3 regions of the Rossellomorea sp. YZS02 genome follow, and region 3 is predicted to be linked to each of the others. Evidence: riboswitches for the same ligand, from Rfam matches in the RefSeq annotation. Region 3 holds a riboswitch; each other region holds the start of a gene.
What was found. A riboswitch is a leader RNA that binds a small molecule or an ion and turns the genes downstream of it on or off. The one in region 3 is predicted to bind cyclic di-GMP.
Positions count from the first base shown of each region.

Region 1: another riboswitch for cyclic di-GMP. It lies ahead of SLH55_RS07145 (hypothetical protein); the one in region 3 lies ahead of SLH55_RS23260 (PAS domain-containing protein).
Region 2: another riboswitch for cyclic di-GMP. It lies ahead of SLH55_RS11525 (anti-repressor SinI family protein); the one in region 3 lies ahead of SLH55_RS23260 (PAS domain-containing protein).

Region 1 is NZ_JAXBLY010000005.1:180,354-190,762, forward strand. Features, by position in the region: gene secA (preprotein translocase subunit SecA) at 1-1,133, shown strand, start outside; one part of gene prfB (peptide chain release factor 2) at 1,610-1,681, shown strand; one part of gene prfB (peptide chain release factor 2) at 1,683-2,711, shown strand; gene SLH55_RS07120 (YitT family protein) at 3,124-3,996, shown strand; gene cccB (cytochrome c551) at 4,078-4,392, shown strand; gene ftsE (cell division ATP-binding protein FtsE) at 4,940-5,626, shown strand; gene ftsX (permease-like cell division protein FtsX) at 5,616-6,500, shown strand; gene SLH55_RS07140 (murein hydrolase activator EnvC family protein) at 6,540-7,868, shown strand; cyclic di-GMP riboswitch class I at 8,014-8,101, shown strand; gene SLH55_RS07145 (hypothetical protein) at 8,228-8,464, shown strand; gene SLH55_RS07150 (class I SAM-dependent methyltransferase) at 8,698-9,273, shown strand; gene SLH55_RS07155 (hypothetical protein) at 9,292-9,906, shown strand; gene SLH55_RS07160 (redoxin domain-containing protein) at 9,899-10,409, shown strand, end outside.
Region 2 is NZ_JAXBLY010000010.1:64,353-74,761, reverse strand. Features, by position in the region: gene SLH55_RS11550 (DEAD/DEAH box helicase) at 1-199, shown strand, start outside; gene SLH55_RS11545 (hypothetical protein) at 766-933, opposite strand; gene ssb (single-stranded DNA-binding protein) at 958-1,335, opposite strand; gene SLH55_RS11535 (YwpF-like family protein) at 1,599-2,039, shown strand; gene SLH55_RS11530 (helix-turn-helix domain-containing protein) at 2,135-2,455, shown strand; gene SLH55_RS11525 (anti-repressor SinI family protein) at 2,491-2,631, opposite strand; cyclic di-GMP riboswitch class I at 2,662-2,821, opposite strand; gene SLH55_RS11520 (hypothetical protein) at 3,221-3,976, opposite strand; gene SLH55_RS11515 (helix-turn-helix domain-containing protein) at 4,143-4,469, shown strand; gene SLH55_RS11510 (class D sortase) at 4,462-5,067, shown strand; gene SLH55_RS11505 (hypothetical protein) at 5,126-5,506, opposite strand; gene SLH55_RS11500 (hypothetical protein) at 5,718-6,017, opposite strand; gene fabZ (3-hydroxyacyl-ACP dehydratase FabZ) at 6,213-6,647, opposite strand; gene SLH55_RS11490 (DNA-directed RNA polymerase subunit beta) at 6,950-7,225, opposite strand; gene SLH55_RS11485 (flagellar hook-basal body protein) at 7,241-8,083, opposite strand; gene SLH55_RS11480 (flagellar hook-basal body protein) at 8,140-8,982, opposite strand; gene SLH55_RS11475 (rod shape-determining protein) at 9,030-10,040, opposite strand.
Region 3 is NZ_JAXBLY010000016.1:930-10,960, reverse strand. Features, by position in the region: gene SLH55_RS15685 (helix-turn-helix transcriptional regulator) at 1-899, shown strand, start outside; gene SLH55_RS15680 (AAA family ATPase) at 1,018-1,545, shown strand; cyclic di-GMP riboswitch class II at 1,613-1,695, shown strand; partial or broken gene SLH55_RS23260 (PAS domain-containing protein) at 1,755-2,150, shown strand; gene SLH55_RS23255 (methyl-accepting chemotaxis protein) at 2,190-2,591, shown strand; gene SLH55_RS15670 (hypothetical protein) at 2,952-3,647, opposite strand; gene SLH55_RS15665 (hypothetical protein) at 3,686-3,961, opposite strand; gene SLH55_RS15660 (proline dehydrogenase family protein) at 4,266-5,183, shown strand; gene pruA (L-glutamate gamma-semialdehyde dehydrogenase) at 5,223-6,854, shown strand; gene SLH55_RS15650 (PucR family transcriptional regulator) at 6,961-8,232, shown strand; gene SLH55_RS15645 (GNAT family N-acetyltransferase) at 8,277-8,687, shown strand; gene SLH55_RS15640 (GNAT family N-acetyltransferase) at 8,729-9,274, shown strand; gene SLH55_RS15635 (YdcF family protein) at 9,440-10,027, shown strand.

The DNA of each region.
Region 1 (10,409 bases), on a different contig from region 3:
ATGCGAAAAACCATGGCCGTGAAGCAGAAATCATTTTAGAAGCGGGGCAGCCTGGTGCTGTCACGATTGCAACAAACATGGCCGGTCGTGGTACGGATATCAAGCTTGGGGAAGGCGTCATCGATCTTGGCGGTCTTGCCGTTATCGGTACAGAACGTCACGAATCACGCCGTATCGATAACCAGCTCCGTGGACGTTCCGGACGTCAAGGGGACCCTGGTGTGACTCAGTTCTACCTTTCAATGGAAGATGAATTGATGAGAAGGTTCGGGTCTGACAATATGAAGAGCATGATGGAACGCCTTGGAATGGACGATTCCCAGCCAATCCAAAGCAAGATGGTCAGCCGTGCAGTCGAATCCGCTCAAAAACGAGTGGAAGGAAACAACTTCGACGCTCGTAAACAGCTTCTACAATATGATGATGTCCTGCGTCAGCAGCGTGAAATCATCTACAAACAGCGTAACGAAGTCATCGATTCCGAAAACCTTCGTGAAATCGTTGAAGGCATGATCAAATCAGCCATTGAACGCCAGGTAGCAGCACATACTTCAGAAGAAGAGATGGAGAACTGGAATCTGCAAGGCATCGTAGATTACGTCAATGCCAATCTTCTACCTGAAAATGACGTGACGGTCGACGATCTTCGCGGAAAAGAAGCAGATGAAATGGCGGCACTCATTTATGAAGATGTACAGCACCGCTACAATGAAAAAGAAGAGCAGCTGACGCCGGAGCAAATGCGTGAGTTTGAAAAAGTCATCCTGCTTCGCGCCGTTGATACAAAATGGATCGACCATATCGATGCCATGGATCAACTTCGTCAAGGTATCCACCTTCGTGCATACGGACAAAACGATCCGTTACGTGAATACCAGCATGAAGGATTCGCTATGTTCGAAAGCATGGTCCTTGCCATCGAAGAAGACGTGGCCAAATACGTCATGAAAGCGGAAATCCGCAACAACCTGGAACGCCAGGAAGTGGCCAAAGGTCAAGCGGTCAACCCGAAAGAAGACGGAGCAAAAGCCAAAAAACAACCAGTCCGTAAACAAGCAGACGTCGGCCGCAACGACCCATGCCCATGCGGAAGCGGCAAAAAATACAAACACTGCCACGGAATAACCGGATAACGAAAAGAAATCAGATGATACCTGGGACTTATTTTGCTAAAATAAATCCCAGGTACTTTTCCGTTTTTTACAGGTAGCAGAAGTAGAGGTATTTATAGTGGATGATTTTGTGAAAGACTTTGTTGAAGCCTTGTTGATTAAAGCGGAAGGTGCTCGACTCCTGCGGGAAAAGCGGGACAGTTCGAAAAGCGGAGGCGGCTTGCACAGCCCCGACAAGCATAAGATGAATGGGCCGGGAAGGCGCCCTTTGCCTTCTTGGACCATTTAGCTTATGACCTCGAGGGGCTAGCCGCCGGAGCTAGACAGGTGAGACCCCGCAGGCAAAGCCGAGGAGGCTCACCGCCCGCCCCGCGGAAAGCGAGCACCTGCAGCGGAAATCAACCGCTACTGTCCAAATTAATAGCCATTCATCCTACTTCACAACCTTTTCAATTAGGTAATCCCAACAACCCAAATAACTATAGAGGTGACCACACATGGAACTATCAGAAATCAGAGCAGAGTTAGAAAAATCAGCTAAGACATTAGCGGACTTCAGGGGGTCTCTTTGACTTAGAAAACAAAGAGGCAAGAATCCAGGAACTGGACGAAATCATGGTCCAGCCCGACTTCTGGGATGACCAGCAAAAAGCACAAGGACTTATCAATGAAGGGAACGGTCTGAAGGATCTAGTCAATGAATACAAATCATTGCTTGAATCCCAGGAGAACCTGGAGTTGACCCTTGAACTAGTCAAAGAAGAGCCGGACGAAGAACTTCAAAAGGACCTGGAAGAAGAACTAGGTGACCTGATCAAACGTCTAAACGACTACGAGCTTCAGCTTCTATTAAGTGAAGAACATGATAAAAACAATGCCATCCTTGAACTGCATCCCGGTGCAGGTGGAACCGAGTCACAGGACTGGGGTTCCATGCTTCTTCGTATGTACACTCGTTGGGGTGAAAAACGTGGATTCAAAGTGGAAACTCTGGATTACCTTCCAGGAGATGAAGCAGGAATCAAAAGTGTAACGTTGGCAATTAAAGGCCATAACGCATATGGTTACTTAAAAGCTGAAAAAGGCGTACACCGTCTTGTTCGTATTTCACCATTCGATTCTTCGGGCCGCCGTCATACTTCATTCGTGTCTTGTGAAGTTATGCCTGAATTCAATGAAGAAATTGAAATCGACATCCGTACGGAAGACCTGAAAATCGATACGTACCGTGCAAGTGGAGCCGGTGGACAGCACATCAATACAACCGACTCAGCTGTCCGTATCACTCACTTACCAACTAATGTCGTGGTAACGTGTCAATCGGAACGTTCCCAAATCAAAAACCGTGAGTCGGCCATGAAAATGCTGAAAGCGAAGCTCTACCAAAAGCGGATCGAAGAACAAGAGCAGGAGCTTGCTGAAATCCGTGGAGAACAAAAGGAAATCGGGTGGGGAAGCCAGATCCGTTCCTACGTCTTCCATCCATACTCCATGGTCAAAGACCACAGAACCAACACAGAATCAGGAAACGTTCAAGGCGTCATGGACGGCGACATCGACCCATTCATCAACGCATACCTGAGATCCAGAATACAATAAAATGCCAAACTGCCCTCCCGATCAGCGGAAGGGCAGTTTTTTTGAGGGACGGACCTCCAAAAGCCATAGATCGACCATATTAAAGCCCTTTACCGAGGTCCGTCCCTCAAACTCATGAACCTCATCCCATTAATGCTTTAACACGTTATTGGACTGTTATTTACACCTTTATGTGCCCATGCTATACTCTCAAAGGTTGATGCAGAGGGATATTAGAGCAGTTAATCTTCTCGATATGCATCACGATATCAACTTGTATTTCATTAGAATTGAGAGTGCAAATTCGTCATGGATTGTATACTTCTTCACAAAAAGGATGTCCTGATTTAGAGGTCCGTCCCTGAAGAGTGGTGCATCAAAGAAAAGATTTGTACTCATACTATTAATACATAGGTTAAAGGAGTCGTACTGGATGGGTTTGAAGGAAAGGCGTCGTGATCAGGTAATTAATCCACGGAAAGAGAAGTTGTTAGAGTATTTGTTTGTTGTGTTTGGGTCGACGATTGTGGCCATTGCGTTTAATGTGTTCTTACTTCCGAATGAGGTTGCCTCAGGAGGGGTTAGTGGGATATCGACCATCCTGAATGGACTGTTCGATTGGAAGCCCGCATATGTCCAATGGGCATTTAACATACCGCTATTCATAGCAGGATTGATCTTCCTGGGTCTGCAATTCGGTGTTAAAACAGCCATCGGTACGGTGTTTTTACCACTTGTCGTGTTCTTGACCGAAGACTGGAAGCCATGGACGGAAGATCCGCTCCTTGGCGCACTCTTTGGCGGAATCGGTGTAGGACTTGGTTTAGGGATCGTGTTCCGGGGAAGAGCCTCAACTGGAGGGACGGACCTAGCTGCGCAGATTGTTAATAAGTTTACGGGACTGTCTCTTGGGACATGTGTCGCCCTTATTGATGGTATGATCGTTCTTTCGGCAGCCATCGTTTATGATATTGAGCGAGGGTTATATGCCCTAATTGGATTGTATGTCACAAGTAAAACCATCGATCTCGTACAGGTCGGAATAAGCAGATCGAAAATGGCATTGATTATAACCAATCGCCAGGAAGAAGTTCGTGAAGGAATCCTGAATAAAATCGACCGTGGTGTGACAAAACTATCTGCATACGGTGGCTACACGGATGATGAACGCCCGATCCTCATGTGCGTTGTTGACCAAACAGAATTCACAAAACTGAAACAACTGGTCAAAACCATTGATCCAACTGCATTCGTCGTCACAATGGATGCTTCAGAGGTACTGGGGGAAGGTTTCAAACGGGTTTAATCTTGGTATAATTATGTAAGAGAGGGACGGACCTTGTATCATATCCGCGACTCTGATAAATGTTTCCGAGGGGGATTAAAGATGAAGAGAAAGCTGCTAGGTGTTCTTTTTGGCGCTTCATTGGTACTGGCTGCCTGTGGTGGTGACGGCGGCGACAGTACAGAAACAAGCTCCGGCGGAGTGGACCCTGAAAAAATCGTAAATAATAAGTGCACCAGCTGCCACGGTGGAAACCTTGAAGGCGGGATGGGGCCGGCCCTGAAAAATATCGGTGCTGAGCTAAGCAAAGATCAAATTCTTGAAACCATCAAGAATGGTAAAGGTCAAATGCCACCTGGACTCATTGAAGGTGAGGAAGCGGAAGCAGTAGCTGAATGGTTATCCAATAAGAAATAAGATCAGGAGAAGAATCCACGTTGGGGTTCTTCTTTTTTTGCATGGATTCACTCCATCAACATAAAATATCCACCATTTCTTACTCCTAAGAGTTTATCCACAAGTTTTTCCTAGTCCTTCTTTAAGTGTTTATTACAGAAGTTTTTCTTACATCATGGTTCATTTTGCTGAGCTCAATTATAACCTAGTAATTTAATCAGAATAGCATCAACTTAACGTTTATCATTTTAAGAACCTGAAACTTTAGAGTGTAGTATTAGTACCTGTTATTAGATAAAAAGTACTATTTTTCCATCAAAAAATAGGTAAAATCGACAACAAAACAGGTAAAAAATTCACATTTTTTCACGTGCTGAAATGAAAATGTAATAATTTTTTTCCTTAACTTACTATAAAGTGATGTTATAATTATTTTCGGAAGCGTAATTCGAGTTTTTTCACCATTTTTTGTCTAACGGTGGTAAAGACGACTAGGGTTACGTGCCGTGTACATATGTCGATAACAGCCAAGAGGGTAACTACATAATACAAATTAGGTGATTTGAAAATGATAGAAATGAAAGACGTCTACAAGCAGTACAGCAACGGTGTCATGGCTGCTAATGGCTTTAACGTCCACATTAAGCAAGGTGAGTTTGTGTATGTGGTGGGTCCAAGTGGCGCCGGGAAATCTACGTTCATCAAAATGATGTACCGCGAAGAACGTCCTTCCAAAGGAGATATCATCGTTAATGGTATCAATCTCGCAAAACTGAAGAATAGTAGAGTTCCATACTTACGAAGAAATGTTGGAGTCGTGTTTCAGGATTTCAAGCTGCTACCATCGCTGACAATCTATGAAAACATAGCCTTCGCACTTGAAGTAATAGAAGAACATCCAAAACAGATTAAGAAGAGGGTCATGGAAGTTCTTGACCTGGTAGGGTTAAAGCATAAAGCAAGAATGCTGCCGAATGAGTTATCAGGCGGGGAACAGCAGCGTGTATCGATTGCACGATCGATTGTGAATACGCCAAAACTTGTGATTGCAGATGAGCCGACGGGTAACCTTGATCCGGAAACGTCTTGGGATATCATGAACATCTTTGAAGAAATCAGCAACCGTGGAACAACGGTCATAATGGCTACGCATAACCGTGAAATCGTAAATACAATCAAGCACAGGGTAATCGCCATTGAAAATGGCCGCATTGTCCGGGATGAACAGCGAGGTGATTACGGTTATGAAAGCTAGAACGTATGGCAGGCATTTCAGAGAGAGCTTCAAGAGCATCGGCCGTAACGGCTGGATGACTTTCGCATCGGTGAGTGCGGTTACCGTAACACTGCTACTTGTAGGTGTGTTTATCGTATTGATGTTAAACATGAACAAGGTAGCGACTGATATTGAGAAAGACGTTGAGGTTCGTGTATTACTTGAAATTGGTACTGAGAAATCCCAGATTGATCAGATTGAGAAGAAGATTCAAAAGATAAATGGAGTTGAATCCGTCGAATACTCTTCTAAAGAGGAAGAGCTTCAGAACCTCGTCAAGGACTTGGGTGACGATTTCAGATTATTTGAACAAGATAATCCACTGTATGATGTGTTTATCGTAAAAGCTGAAAACCCACGTGATACGGGAAAAATAGCTGGACAAATCAGCTCATATGACGGTGTAAATGAAGCACTGTACGGTGAGGCGAAGATTGAAAAACTATTTAATGTGCTGGAAATGAGTAGAAATGTAGGACTTGTATTAATTATCGGTCTACTATTCACTGCCATGTTCCTCATTTCAAATACAATCAAAATTACCATTGTCGCAAGAAGAAGGGAAATCGAGATAATGAAACTCGTGGGTGCAACCAACTGGTTTGTACGCTGGCCGTTTATATTAGAAGGATTATGGCTGGGTGTTTTAGGTTCTATTATCCCGATCGCTCTTGTCACCACAGGTTACTACTATGCTTATGAATTTATTAAACCGAAACTACAAAACAATTTTATTCAGATATTAGATTTTACCCCCTTTATCTACCAAGTAAACGGATTGATTTTACTGATGGGTTGCCTGATCGGTGCCTGGGGAAGCTTTATGTCTGTGCGTAAATTCTTAAAAGTGTAAAATTTGATAGGTTGATAGAAGCTGAAAGGAGCATGCCGCTTGAACAGGAAGTATTTTATATCATTATCACTTGCAGCAGCATTAACAATCGGGGGTCTGCCAACGTTCGCTACAACTGCTAGCGCTAACTCCTCTGTGCAGGACTTAAAGAAACAGCAGGGTGACGTTTCTTCTAAAAAGGAAGAGGTCAATGGAAAGATAAATGAGAAAAATTCACAAATTGACCAAAACATCAGCAAGCAGAAAGATATTCAATCCCAAATTACTGAAATCAGCACGAAGTTGAAAGATACAGAAACAAAAATTACAGAAAAAACAAAAGAGATTAATGAAACGACTGCTAAAATCAATAAGCTTAAGGCAGATATTGAAGAGTTAAAGGAAAAGATCGCAGAACGTAACGAGCTTTTAAAAGAACGCGCTCGTGCGATTCAAGAGAAAGGCGGCTCAGCCAATTATCTTGACGTACTTCTTGGAGCGGAAAGCTTCGGAGACTTCATCAACCGTGTCACAGCAGTAAATACAATCGTAAATGCAGATAAAAAAATCATGGACGAACAGAAACGCGATCAAGCTGAATTAGAGAAAAAGCAGGCGGAAGTAGAAAAAGAACTTGCTGACCTTGAAGCTTCAAAAGCGAATCTTCAGTCCCTGAAAAAAGATCTGGATAGCCAAAAAGCTAAAAAAGCAGAATTATTCAAGCAGTTAGAAGCTCAACAGGCTACGTTAAAAGTAGAAAAAGCTGATCTTGAAAAAGAATCAGACGAGCTTGCTAAGATGGAGCAGCAGCTTGAAGGAGAGATCCAGGCAGAACAAGCACGCCTGGCAGAACTAGCCCGTCAGCGTGAAATTGAACGCAAACGTCAGGCTGAAGCTGAAGCAGCTAAACGTGCAGCGGCTACGTCAAGCAATAGTGGTGGTGGCTCGACGTCAACAGCGCCAAGTGCCCCGGTAAGCTCAGGAGCATGGACAGCTCCAGCACATGGAACGATCACTACCAACTTCGGATGGGATGTCTTAAATGGTGAAAGAAGATTCCACTATGGTACAGACATTGCGGCACGTGGAAGTGTTCCAATCTCAGCAGCAGCTGATGGATATGTCATCAAAAGCCATTACAGCTCAAGCTACGGTAATGTTGTATACATTACTCACTCTATCAACGGTCAAACGTTCACTACTGTATATGCTCATATGTCTTCTTCATTAGTAAGTACTGGACAAGCTGTGAATAAAGGCGACCAAATCGGATACATGGGTAACACCGGCTTCTCATTTGGACAGCATTTACACTTTGAACTTTACAGAGGATCTTGGAGTGCATCTCATTCCAATGCTGTAGATCCACGTCAATATATTAACTTTTAAGTTTTAAAACCCCGTTCTCTAGTAGAATGGGGTTTTTTATCGGATGCTTTCACTCTGTATTAGGATAAAGGATTCATCAACTAATTACGGTATTGTGTTTTCATATCATCTTTCTTTTAGTATAATGACAATATATTTAAATGATTTTCGAAAAAGGCAAACTAATTGAAAAATTAGGACGCAAAGCCACGGGTCTTCCATTTTATTAAAATAATGATCGCCGGGTTACCGAAATAACGGAAGCAATGAATACTAATGGTTGCATTTTGCTAGTATGATTTTGCCTGCCGATTCGTAGGATATTTTTTACTAGAGATGCTTTATTAGTAAGGATTGAACCTGTAAGAAGGATGATGGTATTGGAGTTAGCTGATATAAAGAGACAATTGAGAAGTTTCTGCAGAAGAAATCGTACAGCATTAAAGTACACCCATATAGGACAGTATACAGCTGAAGAAGTCAGTGACATGTTCCTGGAATGTGTCGGTCCTGAAGAACTTGAAAAGATCCTACACGACATTGAAATAATCAATCAGCGCGGTGGGGACAGCGTTAAATATTTTATGCTTATATTGGAAGGTTTGAAAGCGGCCTAGATTGCAAGAATACTTATGGATCACCCTTTGTATAATCGGGGTGATCCTTTTGTTTTATGAATCGTATCAGGGCAGGTATAGTTCTTATTTGTTCAACGGTCCGACACACATCCAGCGTACAAATCTGTAATAATTCAACTAAGGGATACACTATGAGTAAATAACTTGATTGTGGGTTTGAGATTTAAGATACTAATACATAATAGGGTATATATTTGAACGGGGGAATTTCAATGACCGGACATTTATTTGAACATCATAAAGCTTCAAAGCTGCTTGATCCAAAGCGGCAAGCCATAGTGCCTGTAGACAAAGCATTGGAGATGCTTCAATTAAAACCTGATGATATTGTGGCAGACCTGGGTTGTGGGAATGGATATTTAACCCTTCCGATTGCCAGGATAGTTGAAACGAAGGTGCAGGCAGTAGATTTACAACAGGAAATGCTTGAGTACTTGAAGCAGCGTGCTGGGGAAGAAGATATAGACAACATCGTGTATGTGAAATCATCCCTTGAGTATCTTAGCTTCAACAAGGAAACGTTAGATAAGGTTGTATCTGCTTTCGTCCTGCATGAAGCTCCTGATTTGATCAAAGTTTTTCAAGATCTTCATGACATGTTTAAAGACGATGGAATCTGGTTGATTCTTGATTGGGAGGCTGTAGAATCCGAAATGGGACCGCCAATAGAGGAAAGGCTTGCTTCTGAGGACTTGGACCGTCAACTTACTTCAGCGGGCTTCACGACAACAGTCGGGCATTTCCATCCGTCCGTCTACTATATCGTTGTGAGAAAGAACGCTTGTTAGTGAAGGGAGTAGTGACCGATGCATGAAATGTGGTACTCCATAGGTTCATTCACGTTTCCTTCTTCCTGGGGAGCAATCATTGCCTCCTTCTTCCTGACGTATCTGTTTCTCTATTTCTGGAATAGAAAGGCAAGCGATTGGTATTCGAGTGCGGTCTTTTATTTTATTCTTACCTGGAAGCTGAGTGTCATAGTGGTAGATTTTCAAACGGTCATCGATCATCCCCTTACAATCCTGTATTTTCATGGAGGAAGGGTTGGTTACTGGCTGGGGATCCTGGCAGCACTTTTATACATAACCTTAAAAAGGGGAGTAAGCCCATCCATTGTAGTCATCGCCTGGGTCAGTACGGTGGTTTCCTTTGAATTTGTCCATCATGTATTAGAACTGGATTTCCTTTCAGAAATCTTCCAACTTATCATCAACGGGACACTCTTTTGGTTTCTATTAAAAAAATCAAGTGGACTAAAGCGGGAAATATGGATAGTGCAATTAGTGGTTGTTTTCACACTGCTTCAACTGCTGTTTCATTCGTTAAATACAGGTTTTACGTTCACTACCGTTACATGGACGTATGTAGTGGTGATGATCTATCTAATTGCTTTATGCGGGAGGAGGAACCATATTGAATAAACGGAATTTTGCCCTGGCAATCGTTGCACTGCTAATTGGGATTTTTCTAGTTAACCTGTTCCAGGATCAACAGGAAAAAAAGGCAAAGCAAGAGTCAGCACAATTAGCCAAAGAGTCCATGGACCTGAGCAATGCCAAGCAGGGGCTGACGAAAGGTGACCGTGCGCCGAATTTTGAACTCACCACTTTAAATGGCGAGAGCATTCAACTGTCCGACTATCAGGGAAAAAAAGTGATCCTGAATTTCTGGGCCACCTGGTGCCCGCCATGTAAAGCCGAAATGCCCCATATGCAACAGTATTATGAAAAAAATGCGGATAAAGAGAATGTCGAAATACTTGCCGTTAATCTGACTTCCCAAGATGACGGAAAGAAAGCGGTCCAGCAGTTTGTCGATGGATACGAGCTCACCTTCCCGATCCTCATGGATGATAAAGGTGATATCGGAGACGAATACAGAGCTTTTACCATTCCGACCACCTATATGATCGACACCAACGGCC
Region 2 (10,409 bases), on a different contig from region 3:
GGCGACGGACCGTGCCTACAGGATCGGACAGAAACGATTCGTACACGTGCATAAGCTCGTATCATCAGGTACGCTTGAAGAAAAAATCGATGCCATGCTGATGAAAAAGCAGGCTCTGAACGATGAGATCATCCGCAGCGATCAGTGGGTGACGGAATTGTCGGATCAGGATTTGGAATCTTTGTTGGTGTTGGAGTAGTAGGATTTGCCTCTTTCCTTTTTGGGGAAGAGGTTTTTTGTTGGTTTCCGCTTGAGTAATGGATATATTTGGAGAAATACGCAATTAATAAATAAATGACGCAATTAATTTTAAAATGACGCAATCACCCTTTAAAATGACGCAATCACCCTTTAAAATGACGCAATTATTTTCAGAACGACCCCTTCCCTCACTCACACAGCCCAATCTGATCATAATATCCATGCATAAACCGGTTCAAACGGGGAATTCACTCTCCCAGCTGCCAAGTTTCTCTCAATTCTGTCTCATTTTACACCAAAACCTGTCCAAACCTACTTATTCTATTAATCTCACGTCATTTTACAAATATAATTGTAAAAACCACTCAACCTAAAAAAACACCAGCCTCCCCAAAAGGAAACCGGCTCAACATGAAGATAATAAGGGGAATAAATCACTTGCTCACTTGCTACACATGTTTATGTCTAATGAGGCACTACAGAGGCATCTTGCGGTGACCGTTGGAATTTGAGACATTGCTTATAGGTTGGATCATGCGTATGGAATGAATTCTGGGTTGAGGCTTAAGATGAGGTTTTCATCGTAGGGTATTCGTACCCTTGTTCAAGGGCTGTTACACGTTGTGATAGGTAGAAATGTTCGACATTGAGTTTTGCTACTTTTTTAATGAGATCCTCCGTCATTTTTTCCAATCGATCGATTCTTTGTTCAAGATCTTGCAGTGTGGTCACGACTCCCTCTCCTTTTTTATCATGTTAAAATGGTAATTCAATTGGCTCTTTCTTACTCGATTTTGAAGAAATTGTTGTGGACGACTTACTGTCCAGGAAGCGCACATTTTCAGCGATGACTTCCGTAATATACGTTCGTTTTCCCTGATCATTATCAAAATAGCGGGTCTGGATCCTCCCCGTCACTCCAACGACTGATCCTTTCCTGCAGTATTTTTCCGTGTTTTCGGCGGCACGATCCCATATCGTACAGAGCACGAAATCCGCGTCAACTTGCCCTTGCTGATTTTTAAATGGCCTTTTCATGGCGATCGTGACACTAAGTACAGATTTTCCTTCCATTGTTTTTCTTGCTTCGGGATCTTTGGTCAGCCTTCCCACCAGGGTCACTTGGTTGATCAATCTCACTCCTCCTTTCTCTTAAGCTGTTTTCATCTTACAACCACTATGCAAATCTTGTAAAATCGTGAATTTCCGAAATTCGAGGCAAAAAGGGCTTGAATTTCGGAAATTCCCCTAGGGAGATTTGGTGACATTTGATCAAAAACGAACAAAAATACACAAAATTACAACTTTCGTCCTTTTTTTCATCAGCGATTGTATTAGGGAAACATTTCGCCCTGTGATATAATTTGATAAAACCTTTAAATGGGAGATGTTCGTTCATGAAAACCTTTAAAGTGATTTCACTGCAAGTTGTGGAGAATGATGAACTGCGTGACTTTGAGCTTGTGGACGGTCTGATTATCAATAAAGAAGACGGACAAAAAACGTGGCTTGTCGAAACGTATTTGTCGAATGAATACATCGAGTTCTTTCAAAAGGCCCAGCAAAGTAAGGAAGATTTGGAGATTCAGGTCGTGATTTCCCATGAAGCCAATGATCCGGCCGCTTTCATGACATCCATCCGCTGTATTAAAGAAATGGATGAGCACATTAGCATTATGTTCGAGGGAAAATTGAAGAAACAGCGGAATGAGTATGCGGAAATATTGCTTGATGACTTAGTGCAAAAGGGATATTCCGGGGATGAATTGGTTCGAGAGTTCCGCGAAAAGATGGTGTCGAAGCCGAGGATTCCTGCTACGGCACGGCCAAGCGTTTAATGATGCAAGATGAAGGAATTTTCATTGTGAATTTTATGATATAATTGGAATTAATATGGTGACTTCTTATAAGAAGTTCAAGGTAGGTGTCCCAAATGATTGGAGAGAGAGTTAAAAAATACAGGCAAGAAAAAAGGATGTCGATGACCGAGCTTGCTGAAAAAGCAGGAGTGGCAAAGTCATACTTAAGTTCAATTGAACGTAACCTTCAACAAAACCCTTCTATTCAATTCCTTGAAAAGGTTTCTACTGCTTTAGGCATTCCTCTGGATGCACTATTATATGATCAACCTGAAGAACAGAATATAGATCATGAGTGGCTAAAGATCGCTGAAGAAGCAATGGATTCAGGTATTTCCAAGGAGCAATTCCGGGAGTTCATTGAGTTCAATAAATGGAAATTAGGCAATAAATAAAGTCTTGCGATAGAACTCGCAAGACTTTATTTATATTAAATCACTTTGTACTCGGCTTTCATTTCCTGGGATTGACTGTGAAGAAATTCCCTAATTTCTTTTTTAGAAATTCCAGCGTCCAGTGCTTGTTTAATAAGTTCCATCCATTCGAGATCAAGTTCACGATTTGTCAACATAAATTCCCTCCCAAAATACAGGTATGTATTCCAGGCAATCCAGCCATCTTAGTTTTCAAATAACCACACCTTCTTCATCCTTCAGTTTCTGTTCACCCTATTCAAGATGCTAATTAAGATATGCTTACTTTTAAACCTTAGACCTGTGACTTTGCGTCCTCATCTTTCAATAAGTTTGCCTTTATCTGACTCTTCCCTTCGAACTACTTCGATTATACTACCAAATCATATGACCACGTGTTGTTTTTTGTCTATTCTGTCAATTTAATATACACTATATTTTTACATATTATCCCATATTACAACAAATAGAGGTGTATTAGCTACTGGTTTATTAAAAATGCATGTTTGATTATGTCGAAAAAGCTATTAAATGATACTATTTTTATAGCTTTCTAGTTTTTTCTTAAGAGGCAGGACTTTTCCATTAATATTCTGGTAATTACTAGCATTATAGAACGGTTGGTTCGATAAATCATTCTTACAGGTTGGACATACCCATTCACCAGTTTCCGTGCTACTATAAGAAGGTCTTGTGCAACGTCTACAAACCTTTTTATACATTTCATCCCCCCTTCCTATATATTTATTATTCTTTTTTCCTTAATAGACGTTTATTTAGATAAATAATTATGAACCCCACTGTAGTTAAAAGTGAGCCCAACATTAATAAAAAGTAAAGATTTGTAGAGGTGTTAGGGAGCTTGGGTCCTTGAGATTCAACTGGTATTGATGGAATATTCTTAAGGTCAGAGTTCACAGGTGTAAGAGGATTGTTGATTGTATCTTTGGGGTCATCAGGTAGTGTATTTCCGTCTGAAGGCACTACTGTAATTATAATTTCAAAAAAAGCTGAGGTTCTTTGAAAATCATTTCCTAATTCATATGGCATTATCACTTTAAATTGGAGGGATTCAGTTTTTTCGCTTTCTAATTCTTTTGGCTTGAAACCTTTGAAATTCTTTAATTTATCATCAAAGATCTTTATAGAATTGTTTCCTGCGTAAACTTTCAATTCTAACTCGTTAAAAAGCTTCTTATCTGATTGTTTGTTATTGACTTTGATTGAATAATGAAAATCTTCTCCCCCTCCATTTTTTATTTTCAAACTTCTTTCAGCCCAGTCACCTGGCTTCATATTTGAAATTTTAAATAAATACTTTTCATTTGGAATTAAAATGAGGTTTTCTTCATCTGCATAAGTTTTATTTACCATGCTTGAGATCAAAAATAGGAATAAGAATATAATGACTACTTTTTTTAGATTCATCTTTTTTTCATCCCCTACACTCAACGAATGGTTTTTCATTGTTAAGTTGTTCTTTTTAATGAACTTAAAATCCATTATATGATCTTTTGTTTGAAATGAAAATCTTTAAATACATCTAAATTTCCTATAAAACAATACCAAGATCCCTCTTTCCTCTCAATATCTTCAAAAAACAACCTTTTCCTTACTTTATAAAAAACAAATCGTTCTATATAATGAATAGTAAAGGAGTGCGGGAGACATGGTAGGTGATAAAATTAAAAGCTTAAGGGAAGAAAAAGGGTATACAATAAATGAACTTGCTCATTACTCAAATGTATCAAAGTCTTATATTAGTTCTATAGAAAGAGGTATCCAAAAAAATCCTTCAATAAAAATTTTAAAAAAAATTGCCCTTACATTAGACACTTCTCTAGAAAATATTCTTTCATCGGATAAGAATAAAATACAATTAGACGAGGAATGGATTGAGCCTCTTAATAGAGCGATTTCCCAAGGTTTAACTAAAGAAGAATTTATTGAATTTCTTTCTTTTGTCCAATTTAAAAGGAGGAATCTCCATGATTAAAAGCTATTTTTTTGTAGGAGGAATGCTTATTTTAATTGCTGGTTTGACTTGTGTCTTTTATTCACTCTACCAAATAAATAGCCATGCGAGAGAAGAAAGTAGAGCAATGGATATAGCAAAGACATCTATTTTACAGCCCCCTCCAGAACGAATTCACCCCGTTTCGACTACTTCAGAAGTACCAATCGAATACAATTTTAAAAAAGGTGATGTGATTGGGCTATTATCCATTCCCCGTTTAGAAAGGGAGGTACCCATTATAGAAGGAACGGATGGGAAAGAACTTAAGAAGGGCGTCGGTCATTATTCTTCCACCTCTCTTCCACAAGAAAAAGATCAAATATTCCTGGCTGGTCATAGAGATACTGTCTTTAGGAATATAGGAGACCTCAAATCAGGAGACCTTCTTTCAATTAAGATGCACTCCGGAACTTACTCATATGAAATTTTCAACTCGTTTATTGTTGATGAACATGATACCACTGTTATCAGACATACCTCCCCTCAAGAAATCCTTACGCTTTCTACGTGTTATCCTTTTAACATTTATGGAAGTTCGAGTGAGAGATACATTATTGAAGCAAAAAGAATATACTAAAAACCCCTTTTTCCATAAGAGAAAGGGGTTTTCTTAATCATTGTATTTAAATAGCTTATTAATGATTTCCTTCTAATCGATCAATCAAATATTTAGCTTCCAACTTACAAGAATAATCATAGTCCGTACCAGATTGCTTCTGTAAGTTTTCCAGCATGTCAATTTGTTCTGATGTCGGTTCTTCCGATAGAATTTTTTCCATCGTTTCATTGATCTTTAGTGCTAATTCTTGATGGAATTCATCATCATTTTTAGTCTCATCACTGAGATTCTTGTACCAGGAAGCATGTTCATTTATGTATGTACGCCAACTAGAGATGAAGTCCTGGATATCGAATTTATCTTCCTGCCACTGAATCGAAGCCATGTATTGTTCGAATGAGGTTTTTATTGAACGGGTAATACTTATTTTTGTACCCGATGATAAGTTTTTTAACATGTATGTAAAGTACCCCCTAATCAGTATCCTATACGCGATATTATTTTTACTATAACATAACCATTTGATGATATGTAGAATATGAACACGAGAAAAATATGGTAAACCTTCTAAAATATATTATACTATTATATTTTACAGTAATGCGTAAACTACTGCAAATATCAGGAAAAAAGCAGAGGCGACCTTCCGTCACCTCTGCTTCCTATTCTTACTCGTCCTTATTATCTTTATCCTTCATATCAATATCATCTTCTACAGCGTCTTCCTCAGGCGTGTTTTTATCCTTCGCCGCATCTTTGTCGCCTTCGACGTTTTTGTCTTCAGACTCAGGGTAGTTCTCTTCATTCATGTCCCCGTTGTCGTTCATGTCGTCATTTTCATCCATGTTGTCGTTCTCTTCCATTGGCGCTTCGTCTTCCGGAGGAGGCTCCTGGTTGGCGTTACATCCTACAAGAAGGAAAGCAGCAAGTGCTGACCCACCAAGGATCGATAATAACTTTTTGCTCATGATGTATGACTCCTTTCTGTATGTTCAATTAGTGTAAGACCGTTACGTTGGTCTTTTGTTAGCTTTCCCGGAAATTGAATTTACTTGCATGGGGGAGAAATTATTTGGGATGTTAAAAATAGGGACTGTTAGAGTGGGATGGTTTTGAACATAAGAAAACCGGACCTTATCAGATCCGGTTTCGTAAGCATGATTCTATTCCTGCTTATCTCCAAGAGCAAACATCATCTCTAATTCACAAGCCACTTCGCCATCAACCGTTGCAACACCTTTTCCTTTGCCGATCGGCCCTTTAAAGCGGATCATTTCCACTTCCAAGCGGAGCTGGTCCCCTGGCTTCACTTGACGCTTGAAACGGCATTTGTCGATGCCAGTGAAGAAGGCCAGACGTCCGCGGTTATCCTCCACCTTCAGCATCGCTACAGCTCCGACCTGAGCCAGTGCCTCGACGATCAACACGCCGGGCATCACAGGATAACCCGGGAAGTGACCATTGAAAAATTCCTCATTCGCCGTCACATTCTTAATCCCGATCGCCTTCTTGCCTTCCTCCACCTCTAAAATCCGGTCAACCAGCAAAAACGGATAACGATGGGGAATAATCTCTTTAATCTCATTAATATCAAGCATCTATAACTCCTCCTACCAATATGTATGTACACCTTATTGTACAGAAACAAGGGTAAGAATAGCAAGGAGGGACGGACCTCGAAAACAGGCACAATACTCCAAGAGAATCCCTGTATATCAGTAATCTTCATCCAAAAAGGACTCAATCTCGAGGTCCGTCCCTCCCCACTGCTCTTCGCCGCAATGTCCACGATTAAAAAGAGGGACGGACCTCGAATTTCAAGCTCCCTCCACAGCAGAATCCCGTCATAGCAGGATTTCTTGCGAATAAAGCTAATTAATTCGAGGTCCGTCCCTCAAAATTATTTCTTCACTACGATATCAATGATATGCTGCCAGGTTTCGGCTTTAAAGACGTCGGCTGCGTTGCCGTTGCCGATGCCTGCGAAGCCGATGACGGCACCCAGTGCGAGACTTCCTGCAAGTAGGAGGATGAACAGAAGGATTCTGAGCCAGATTGGGAGCATGCGAACTCGCACCCAGCGTGACGGCTTGGATTCGTCCTTTTGCTTTGCCTTCTTTTCTGCTTTTACTGATTCTCTTGTCGCTTTTTCTTGCAGTAGCTCTTTTTCACTCATAGCATTTAACTCCTTTTAGCGTATCCCATTTACAAGGCCCATCATCTGATCTGCAAGGGAGATCGAGCGCGCCTGAAATTGATATGATCGTTGGACATTCAGCATGTCCGTCATTTCCTTACTGATATCCACATTCGATCCTTCTAATGAATTCTGGACCATGGATATAGCAGTCCGTTCTCCTCCAGTTACGTTCGTCAGTACTTCATCTTCCGTCACGCCCAGTTCATTTAGGTTCTCGGCTAACCCTAACAGATTGCCTCCAAACTGCTGAAGGAACTGAGACTTTTCGATTGTCACAACGCCCAGATTGAACTGTTCTTCCGCTCCGCGGGAATCCCTGACTGTGAGAACCCCATTATCGCCCAATTCAAAGGCAGAAGCATCTTCTGAGAACGTCATAACGTTATCATTTTCATCCAGGATCGGCAAGCCGCTTCCGTTCACGAGGATCGATTCCCCATTCCCGGTCGGACTGACGAAGAATGCTCCGTCCCTCGTGTAGCGGACGGCACTCGAGCCGTCTTCCTGAGATAGGACTTTAAAAAACTGGCGATCACTGGTCAATGCAAAATCCAACGCACGGCCTGTCGCTTTCAACGATCCCTGATTCAAAATGAGTTGGGACTGCGATAGCTTGGCCCCGTTCCCTTCCCGGACTCCAAGAGGGGTGAGCCTGCCTGCTTCAAACTTATCTACACCCTGATTTTTCACCTGCTGGACGAGCATCTCGGAAAACGAGGCATCCCGGCGCTTATATCCGTTTGTATCTGCGTTCGAAAGATTATGACCAATCATATCCATTTGTTTCTGCAACTGGCCTAATGTGTTGGTTGCTGTAATCATCGTTCGATTCATGACACGTTCTCCCCTATTATAAGGTATTCAGTGGCGAAATTCATTTACAATACTTGCTATCCATTGACACGGCCGATTTCATTGGCCGCCTTTTCCATGCTGCGGTCATAGGCTTGAAGAACCTTCTGGTTGGCTTCAAATGCCCTGTAAGCCGACATCATGTCTGTCATCGTCCGTGAAGCGTCGACATTGGACCGCTCCAGAAAGCCCTGCTTCGTGTCAAAAGAAACGTTGTCCTCGTCATAGGCATCAGGTAGAGCCACATTGCCTTCTGTGGCAAACAGACCGTCTCCCTGCTTAACCAGCAGATTCGGATTATTCGAGTATCCCACTCCCAATGTAGCGACAGCGTTCCCGTCCACTACAATCTGACCGTTCTCTCCAACCGTGAACTGATCACTATCTAGTTGGATCCTGTCACCATTGTCATCCAAAATATAAAAACCGCTGTTCGTCGTGAGGAAGCCGTTTCCGTTCACCGTCAGATTTCCGTTACGCGTATAGCGGGGACTTCCATCCGGTCCTTCCACCGTCAGGAACACCGATCCCCGGATTCCTGTCTCTCTGTCCACCGGCATAGAACCATCCAACAGGGCCACATCCAAGCCGCGCCCGGTTTCCTGAAGGTCACCTTGAATAAAGGAAGGAATCGTTTCCTGCATGTAAACACCTGTATTCAGTTTCCCCACTCTTTGGTTAAACGGAAGAGTTAACGTTTTCTCAGTAGGAATCGAAGTTGAATCCACCCGGTCCATCAGCATTTCCGGAAACGCCCGCATCGAAGCCTGATCCGCCTTATAACCCGGTGTGTTGCTATTGGACATATTGTTCGTCAACATCTCGGTCTTCCTCTGTTGAGAAAGCATGCCGGATGCTACTGTATAAAATCCTCTAAACATCTACTTTCACCTCTTAACGGTTATATCGGATCAATGTTGCAATCGTTTTACCCGATTCTTCTTCTTGAAATTTTATCGATATTCTCGAGCATCAAACCAGTTCCCACGGCTACACAATCCATCGGGTTCTCCGCAATCAATACAGGGACTTTCAATTCTTCTGCAAGAAGGGTATCCATTCCATGAAGTAGCGCCCCACCGCCTGTTAAAATGACTCCGCGGTCAATGATATCCGCTGATAATTCAGGTGGAGTCTTCTCAAGTACATTCTTCGCTGCCTGTACGATGACCGCCACTGATTCACGAAGCGCCCCTTCGATTTCTTTGGACGTCACAGTGATGGTACGAGGCAGACCCGATACCATGTCACGGCCGCGGATGCTCATTTCCCTGCGGTCTTCATCAAGCGTCTCAGAGAATACCGTTCCGATGTTCACCTTGATATCTTCAGCCGTACGCTCCCCGATCAGAAGCTTGTACTCTTTTTTAATATAATTCAGAATTTCGTGATCAAATTTATCCCCGGCCATTTTGATGGACTGACTTGTTACGATGTCACCCATGGAAAGAACCGCTACATCCGTCGTTCCTCCACCGATGTCCACGACCATATTACCCGTTGGATTGAAGATATCCATGCCGGCACCGATTGCCGCTACTTTAGGCTCTTCTTCCAGGTAAATCTTCTTCCCGCCGCTCTTTTCAGCCGCTTCCCTGATCGCCTTTTGCTCAACGCTCGTGATGTTTGTAGGACAGCAGATCAAGATGCGTGGCTTCGAAAGGAAACCCTTTACATTTAACTTATTAATGAAATGCTTCAACATTGCTTCTGTTACATCAAAGTCGGCGATGACTCCGTCTTTTAACGGGCGGGTCGCCACGATATTCCCTGGAGTACGTCCGACCATGCGGCGCGCTTCTTCTCCAACAGCCAATACCTTACCAGTATTCTTATCCAGCGCCACAACCGATGGCTCATTCAAGACGATTCCCTTTCCTTTTACATGAATTAATACATTAGCCGTACCAAGGTCAATCCCAATATCTTTCGCAAACATCTTGTGTTTCTCCCTTCTTCTCCTACAAATTCATGAACTTCATTCATCTATGATTTCACTAGTATGTCATTACGTTTTAACGTTAAGGCAGAACTTTCACCTAATTAATTATTTTACCATAAATATGTCGAAGTGAGATGGTATTTGTCAAAAAAATGTATTGAGATTGTTATTTAATTGGAAATAGATAGGTGGTTTAGGTGGGGATGTTACAGGAGTGTTAATTTTTAATGGGGGATGTTGATGTTTTTATTCAGTTGCTGAATGTTTCGGGGAATTCAGCTGTTGAATATTAGCTGTTTTTTGACAGGTGAAATGCTTCGTGAAATTAGCTGCTGAATTTCAAAGGATATTCACCTGCTGATTTCC
Region 3 (10,031 bases):
TCATGCGTGAGTTTGACATTTCGCGGTCGACGGCGATGAGGGATATCAGGGAGATTGAGTCCATGGGGATGCCACTCGTTTCTGAAGTTGGCCGGGACGGTGGTTATTTTGTCATGCACAACTCTGTTCTGCCCGAGGTCCGTTTTACCGATAATGAGGTGAAAGCTCTATTTATTGCCTTTATGGCGACAAGAAATCTCCAGCTTCCCTATCTGAAGAGTCGCCAATCCCTGGCAGAGAAACTCCTCAGCCTCATTTCCGAACAACAACAAGATACCCTCGTTCTGTTAAATCAGATCCTGCTCTTTGAAGGGACCAATCCCTATAATCCTGATATTCTTGATCTTTCCGACCTCCCCCATCCCATGTTGGATAAACTGATTCAAACCTTCCTGTTGGATAGATATTTATTGATTACAATAGAAGAGAAGGTCAAAAAACCCCATCCTATTTATCTCCTGCAACTCTATCGGGAAAAGAGTCATTGGCATATTGAAGGGTTCAATTTGGATGATGAAAAGAAACAGATCTTTTCAGTCGACCACCTTACCGATGTAGAGCCGTATCCCAATCGAAAAAGGAAGAGTGAACAAGAGATCCTGGATAAACTGAAAAAGCAGGAAGAAGTCATCAACCTAGTCATTGAACTTGGTCCGAAAGCGATTGCTCAATTCAAAAAATATCATCCTAAAAACGTTTCCCTTTCTTATACGAATCCATACCACAGTACTGGGGTTCTAAAGACTTTTATTGATGTGACTAAACGCGAAGAAGTAAAGGAAACGGCCAATTGGATCATGTTCCTTGGTGAGGATATCAGTATAAGAGTAGTGCCGGAAGAAGTATTGGACGTTTTGAAGGGGAGAATGGGTTTATTCTTTAACAAACGTGATGAATGAAACGAAATAGTCATCGGTGGATGCCTCACCTTATTGGAATGGGGTTTGTCGGAAAATGTATTTCGGTTGGTAAATTGGAAAAACGATAAAGTAGATTGAGATTGGAGTTGAAATAATCATGATCATCATGATAAACGGGGCGTTCGGAGTCGGGAAGACCACTATCTCTGATGAACTCCTGAAAGTCGTTGAAAACAGCATGTTATTTGATCCTGAAGAAGTCGGGTACATGTTAAGGAATGTATTGCCCCAAGAAATAAAACAGCGTGAATCTCAAACAGGGGATTTTCAAGATTTACAACTATGGAAAGAGTTGACGGTTAAGATGGCAGGAGAGCTCATCTCCAGGTATCATGTGAACTTGATTGTCCCTATGACGATTAGGAAACTCGAATACTATGACTATATTTATAATGGATTCAAACGTTTAGATCCACACACTTACCACTTCTGTTTAACAGCAGACAAGGAGACGATCTATAAGAGGTTGCGAGAGCGTGGAGAAGAAGAAGGAAATTGGTGTTTTCAACAAACGGATAAGTGCTTGAAGGCTTATTCTGAAAACGATTTTGGGGAATATATAAGTACTGAGAATGTGACCGTTAAAGATATAGTTGAAAACATAAAGAGAAAGGTAAGTAGCTGATTATTAGCCGGACCCAAGTTGATCGCTCAATCTAAACATATCTTAGAAACTGCCGATATAGCAAATATATAAATTTAGATGCTATGAATGATTATCTGTATTTGGGCGCTTGGATAATCGGGGAGCAACTAGCGCAACCGGCTAATTGAACTTTATTGTTTAATTGGCTTTTTTTATTTTTAAAACGAAAAGCTATAAATGAAAGGGATATGTATATGAACCAATTAACTAGTAAGACTAGCACCCAAGTGTTAGATATAAAGGATGTTTTATTAGCTCTTGAAACAAATTTGGCGATGATTGAATTCTCTTTAGACAGAAAGGTTATTTGGGTAAATGATCACTTCGCTGATGCGATGAACTACAGTGTGAAGGAAATGCAAGGGATGGATCACAAACAGTTCTGCACGATAGAATATAGCCAAAGCAAGGAATATACTGAGTTATGGGACAATCTTCGGAGTGGGAAAAAGTCTCAAGAGAAAATTGAAAGAGTCGATAAACATGGAAATAAACTTTGGCTGGAAGCAACATATATTCCGATTTTAGATGGACATGGTTCTGTCCATGCCGTACTGAAGATTGCCACAGACATTACAAAAAGGGAAAATACCACGGTAGAGATCATTTCCCAATTAAAGAGCATGCCGAAAAATCTAGTTCAATCAGTTATGGCCAATTCCAATGAAAAAGTAGAAGCATTAGAGTCTTTAAGAGAGCAAATTAATCGAATTGATGAAACATCAAAATCGATAAAAAATATTTCTTCTCAAACCAACCTTCTTGCTTTAAATGCCGCGATTGAAGCAGCCAGAGCGGGTGAACACGGAAGGGGATTCAACGTAGTCGCCCAGGAAGTCAGAAAGCTTTCTGTGAATGCGGATGAAGCCATTAAAGAGGTTAATGCCAACATTGAGAATATTACAAATGAACTCCTGAAAGTTAATCGGATATCAGATGACTTACAAAGAATCGTTACAGAATCTAAAAATGAAATTGATCACACCATTAATAAGTTAGAAAACCTTACTACTAATAATGAGTAAGTGCAGGTAGAGGATTAAAATGGTTCTTGAAATGCAAACCGGGGACGGTCAAAAAGGAAAAGGTAGAGGCGTACCGTTCCCAGACCCAATAAAGCAGGACTGTCTTTTGCTTAATTGCGTCATTTACAGGGGTGATTGCGTCATTTTCCGGATAATTGCGTCGTTTTTTTATTTATTGCGTCATTTTCCGGATAATTGCGTCATTTGGTTAAATATGGTAACAAATCTTGCGCTACTTTCGGACAATCGAATGAGAAAGGAGAGCTGAATCCGCCACCCTCCGGCCCCTTATTGATTATTGAAAAAAATGCTCCCGACTGCGAAATCACGTTAAAAAAGAACAGGTGCTTCTTTGAACCTTTAATGATCATTCAGTTCACGGATCAATTCTTTATCTACTTCACCAATTTGCTCCATCTTTGATGTATTCTTACTCAATGCCTTATATGAAATAGGTTTCTTGCTGTCTAATGTGATTTCGTATTGACCGTTTAAATCAGTGTAAATGACTTGAAGAGATGTAATGTTGTAATGTTCCCCAATCCCTTCTATTATTTCATTAGTAAGTTTTGCAGGCATGTTAGAACTCTCCTCTGAATCAATCTTATCGCGGTTGATAATCCCTAAAAGATAGATTTTTTGATACATTGGGATATTCTTGGAATATTCTCCATCAGCTGAAACCGAGCTGAACAAGCATGCGTCGGGCAACTCAATAGTGTCTCCATATGAATGTTTCAACTTGCTGTAATCAATTTGGAACTCATTATTCTTCTCCTCCACCAGTTTCTCATCAATAATTAGATTATGTGAAAGATCATAGGAAAATTGGCTTTCCAATTGAGGAAGGTACACATCGTAGGTGGAATTTTTGAAGTTGAATTGTGGTTTGGGAATACCTTCTTTTAAGCTATATACTTGCTCCACATAATCTTTGATTTTTGCTTTTGCGATATACCTACCGAAAGGAATTCCGTTAAATAAAGAGTAGAGTGATAACAGAAGAAAAGAAAATATAAGACTCATGATTATTGTAATCATCCGTTTTTTATTCATTTAAGTCACTCCATACATAATAGGGTGTATAACCATACTTACATTGGACTCTGTTTATGAAAAGGTATATACAGAAGGACACCAACGAACACCAACATCATCATGGCTAGTGAAAACCCTATTATAGCCAATAATTTCTTCTCATTCTTTTTCTTAAAAGCTAAAACACTGAATAGCACCGTTAATGTGATACCGGTGTACTGTAAACCCATAAAATAGTTCGGAAAGAAATTCGTTAACAAAGGGTGAGAAATCAACAGTGTTCCTAACCCGATAGATGCATAGCTTAACCAAGAAAATCTTTTTTCTGTCAAGGTCATCCTCCTTGTTTTTACTTTATTGTAAATGAATCCTTATAGTGTAATTATACACTTTAGGGATTTATTTACAACAAATATATTAGAGAAAAATACAGAACCTTCATTACCAAGTATTCGTTATGTCACCTCTCCACGACCCCCTTTTGTGCTCCCACCATAACTCCACCCACAAATATTTGTGTCCCGAGCACGTTGTTTCCGAACCTCTTTTCCAGCTATAATTTTCTTAAGATTTACATTTCTTCGTTTAATCACTCCAGTCTTGAGGTAACAGTCACTATAAGGAGGTGTTGTAATCATGGAAGCAATCAGTAAACGTTTTTTCCTGTTTCTTTCGCACAATAAGGCATTGGATAAAATGGCTAAACGGTGGGGATCGAAATTTGGGGCTAACAATCTTGTGGGGGGAGAAACCTTTGCACAGGCGATTCCATTGATTACGCAATTGAACGAAGAGGGATTCCAGGTAACAGTCGATCATCTAGGTGAGTTCGTCGATTCCACAGAAGTGGTGCGGGAGAATGTCCAACGATGTATCGAGAGTATCAGTGCCATTGCCTATCATGGGTTGGAGACTGAGATCTCTGTGAAGCTGACTTCCCTGGGATTGGATATCAGTCAAGATCTTGTCATGGAAAGTATGGAGTTGATTCTGTCGAAGGCAAAAGAAAGCGGAATCACGGTCACTCTCGATATGGAGGATTCCTCGAGGTGCCATGCCATCCTTGACGTTTACAAGAAGCTCTGTCAAAAGTACGACAATGTGGGGACGGTGATCCAATCCTATCTTTATGTTTCAGAGAAGGATGTGGATGACCTCAATCAGTGTTCCCCTTATTTGAGGCTTGTGAAGGGTGCATATAATGAATCGGGTAAAGTGGCGTTCCAGGAGAAGAAGAAGGTGGATGAGAATCTGAAGCATCTCATCAAGAAACAGCTCTTGAACGGCCATTATACAGCGATCGCAAGCCATGATGAAGCGATCATCAATTACACCATCGGATTAGTGAAAGAACACAATATTCCGAATGACCGCTTCGAATTCCAAATGCTTTACGGCATGCGGAACCAACTGCAGTCCGAGTTACTGAAAAAAGGATATACCGTCCGCATTTACCTGCCATATGGCGAGGACTGGTTCGGGTATTTCATGCGACGTCTGGCGGAACGGCCGGCAAACATCGCATTCGCATTAAAAGGAATCTTCAGCAAGTAACATCCAGACAGAATGAAATCAGAAAGGAACGTGAAGAGAATGAGTAACGGAATTTACAACATCCCAAAACCTACAAATGAGCCTGGTAATACATATGCCCCAGGTACGAAAGAAAGAGAAACGTTAAAAGCTGAATTAGAGCGCCAAGCTGGTATTGAGGTTGAGATCCCGGTCATCATCAATGGCGAGAAAATTAAAACAGATACAGTGAAGCAAGTGGTCATGCCACATGATCACAAACATGTGTTGGCTACCTATTCACAAGCAGGTGAAAAAGAGCTTCGCGATGCAGTGGAAGCGGCAATGGATGCGAAAGAATCTTGGTCCAATATGCCATGGCAGCACAGAGCATCCATCTTCCTGAAAGCGGCTGATTTGATTTCTGGTCCATACCGTGACGTCATCAATGCAGCTACGATGTTAGGTCAATCCAAAACAGCTTATCAAACGGAAATCGATGCGGCGCAAGAATTAGCCGATTTCTTACGCTTTGGCGTGGATTATGCAAACCAAATCTATCAAATGCAGCCGGACAGCATGAAAAACATCTGGAATCGCCTGGAGTACCGTGCATTAGACGGTTTCGTACTGGCAATCTCTCCATTTAACTTCACAGCGATCGGTGGTAACCTGCCATCAGCTCCTGCGATCATGGGGAACGTAGTTGTGTGGAAACCAGCCACAACGGCTTTACTATCAAACTACTACTTCATGCGTATCCTGGAAGAAGCTGGACTGCCTAAAGGCGTTATCAACTTTGTTCCTTCACGCGGTTCACAAGTATCAGAAGTTGTATTAACGGATCCACGCATGTCAGGATTCCACTTCACTGGATCAACAAGCGTGTTCCAGACGATCTGGAAAACAGTAGGAGAAAACATCACAAACTACAAATCGTATCCTCGTTTAGTTGGGGAAACAGGCGGTAAAGACTTTGTCTTCGCTCACGAAACGGCTCAAGCAGACAAAGTAGTCGCTGCACTTGTTCGTGGTGCATTCGAATACCAAGGTCAAAAATGTTCAGCAGCTTCACGTGCCTACATCCCAGCAAGCATGTGGGAAGAAGTGAAAAATGGTGTCGTGGAAGAAACGGCTAAGCTTAAAGTTGGGGATGTTAGAGACTTCAGGAACTTCATGGGTGCGGTCATTGATAAACCTGCCTTTGATTCCATCACAAGCTACATCGACTATGCGGCTGATTCTGAAGAAGCTGAAATCATTGCCGGTGGTACGTATGATGATTCTGTTGGATACTTCGTACAACCGACTGTCATCGTCACAACGAATCCAAACTTCAAAACGATGACCGAAGAAATTTTCGGACCTGTCTTAACGATCTATGTATATGAAAACGATCAATTAGAAGAAACACTGACTTCAGTGGATACAGCTTCTATGTATGCCTTAACGGGTGCGATCTTCGCACAGGACCGTGAAGCGATCATGCACTTGGAACGCCGCCTATCCGGTGCAGCTGGTAACTTCTACATCAACGATAAACCAACAGGTGCCGTGATTAACCAACAACCATTCGGCGGTTCGCGCGGTTCAGGTACAAACGATAAAGCAGGCTCAATCTTCAACATGATTCGCTGGACCAGTCCTCGTATCATCAAAGAAAACTTTGCGCCAACAACAGATATTACCTATCCGTTTATGGATGAAGAATAAATCGAACATGAAAAGCTCTCCCGACACGGGGGAGCTTTTCATTTTTTATTGGGGGATTTAACGCTATAATAGGAATCACAAACATTCGTGGAAAGGTAAGATTCCTATGGAAGCACTTGATATCATCCTCCAAACAGAAGACATTCATAAAGCAACGGAATTGATCAGCTCAAAACTGGGCAATCCCGTCATCATAGAAAACAAAAATTTCGAACTGATTTCATACAGTTCCTCTTCAAATAAGTTCGATCAAACACAGCTAAAAACGATCCTTACGAAAAAATGTCCGGTCTTCATCATCGACCGACTGAAAAAAGAGGGCATCGTCCACCAACTCGAGAAACATACGGATCCGATCCGGGTGCAGGCGATGGAAGAGTTAGGATTCCACCAGCGTGTCGTCATTGCCGCCAAGTACCTGGGTAACACGATGGGATACATCTGGGTTCAGGAATCCAACCGTCTCTTGGAAAACGAAGAGCTCGCGTTCCTTGAAGAAATCTCAGCACATCTTGGAAATCTGATCAATGATATGTACGCAAAGGTCAATATCAAGAAGGATAGAAAAGAAGAAGTACTGTGGCATCTCCTGCAGCACGAGTACGGAAGTGAAAGTCAGCTCCGCCATGATGCATCCCTCGTCAAGCTGACCTTGCCGGAAAGGTTCACGGTAGCGGTTTATTCGATTGCATCGTCAGACTATAAGCCTATGCTCGACCAACTCGAGAAGCTCGTCCAGGAATCAAGCTTCAACTCAAAGATTTATTCACTGCGGACGGAATGCCAGGTGATCCTCGTTCTCTACGGCAAAGCAGACACACCGTCTTCTTCCCTGGAACTAGCGAGAGATCTCGTGGAAAAGGTGAAAGAACAAACAGGGGAAGAAGAATTCTACAACTTCCTGATCGGGATCGGGAAGGAATACACCACGTTATACCAAATGAGAAAAAGCTTCCTGGAAGCGTCTGAAGTCATTGAAACGGCTAACTTCATCAGCCCGCGTCCTGAATCCATGCCTCGGGAATTCGCTCATCTGGGTATTTACCGGTACTTGCCAACCCTTTATGAAAAAAACACATCCAAGGATTATTACAGCGATGATCTGCTCGTATTGATCAAGAATGATGTGAAAAAACAGACAGATCTCCTGAAAACACTTGAAGTGTACCTTGCGAATGATGGGAAGGGGAAACAGACCGCCAATGAGCTGTTCATCCATCCCAATACGTTGAATTACCGGATTAAGAAAATACAGGAACTGACTGCAATTGATTTTAATGATTTTAATATGAAGGTGTATTTGTATACGGAGTTGTTGTTGTTGAATAATGTGGAAGCGTATTATCAGAGGTATAAGGACGCGTTGAAGGGGATTTGATCCTCTTGATCCGGATAGAATTCTATACATAGGGGGCCAATATATTGGACTTTGAAAGGGTAGAGAGCCTCAATAGTAAACAAGTCGAAGAATTACACGTCATGTATGAAACGGAATGGTGGACGAAGGGACGGACACTTACTGACATTCAAATTATGCTTCAGAATTCAGACATTGTTATAGCATTGGTTGGGCCACAACATAAAGAATTAATTGCTTTTGCACGAGTACTCACCGACTACGTTTATAAAGCCATTATTTTTGATGTCATAGTCCATGCATCTTACCGTGGAAAACATATTGGTGAAGTAGTGATGAATGAGATCATACAGCACCCCTCATTAAAGAAAATAAATCATTTCGAACTTTACTGCAGACCAGAGATGATACCGTTCTATCAAAAATGGGGCTTCACAAATAATCTGGGTGAGCTTCATTTTATGAGACGCTCTTGATTATGGAATAGTCTTTCATCCGTTAAATGGGGGGTGTCAAAATGAATAGTACAGAGGAAATCATTATTTCTCCATTAAAGGAGGAATTAATAGCGGATATCAATCAAACAAATGATTATTTTACTGTGTTTGGTAAGGTTGTACCGAGTTTTCAGTCGGGAACATGGTCTTTTGAAGAGAAACTATTCGATGATCCCAAAGAAATTCGATTCCCGGATGATCAACTTGAATGGAGCCAGTATATAAATAATGAAAATAAAGCTCTATTTTTAGCTTATAAAAATAATCAATGCATCGGGCAAATTAGAATTGTGAAGGATTGGAATCGCTTCTGTTATATTGAAAATATCGCTGCAAAAAAAGAAGTTAGAGGACATGGAATCGGAAGCTTGCTCTTAAAGAAAGCGGAAGAGTGGGCACAAGAAAGAAATCTGATCGGAATGTCTCTGGAGGCTCAAGATGATAATCTTGGAGCGTGCAGGTTTTATGTGAAACAAGGATTTATACTAGGTGGAGTTGACACAATGAAGCAGTCCTATAATCCGCATATAGACACCACTTTGTATTGGTATAAGGTGTTCAAGTAACGGGGAGCTTGTCCGGAATAAGGATAAGCTTCTTTTTTTCGTTAAAGTTTTTCTTGAGTAAGCTGCTCGGTTTTGAAATAATTGGATATAAACGTAGGCAGAGGTGAGATCAGTGATACATCAGATGGCCGATTGATAGAGAGAATGTCAGAGGAGATAAGTTAAATGATAAGCTTGTATATTTTATGCTTAGTTTTTCTGTGTCTTATGGTGGGGGTAATATTTATTCGTAAACATTTTAACAAAGCGGGTTATAATCACGGGCAAAAAAGGGATGCTATGATTGTACTTGGTTATCCCGCAAAAAAGGATGGAAGAATGACTCCGATTTTACGAGAACGAATTAATAAGGCAATAGACCTCTATCACACTGGAATTGCTGAAGTAGTTATTTGTTCGGGTGCATCTGTTGCAAATGACCATGTTGAGGCAGAAATCATGGCAAGAGCCTTAGTGGAATCAGGCGTGGATGGTAGCCAAATCATACGAGAAACAAAAGCGAAAGGCACTTATGAAAATTTGGTAAAATCGCGAGAAATCATGCGAGAGAGAGGGCTGAAAAAAGCAGTTATAGTCACCTCACCCTGGCATTTGCGAAAAGCTAGTTCATATGCGTTTCGGCTAGGAATTGACCATACCTTGGAAAAGTCTAAAGTCCCAAAAGAATTCGTCATAGGTTTAGGAATCATCTACGTTTACATATACATACAGATGTTCATCATGTATTTGCGTTTTTATAAGGGAAGACAGTGAAACT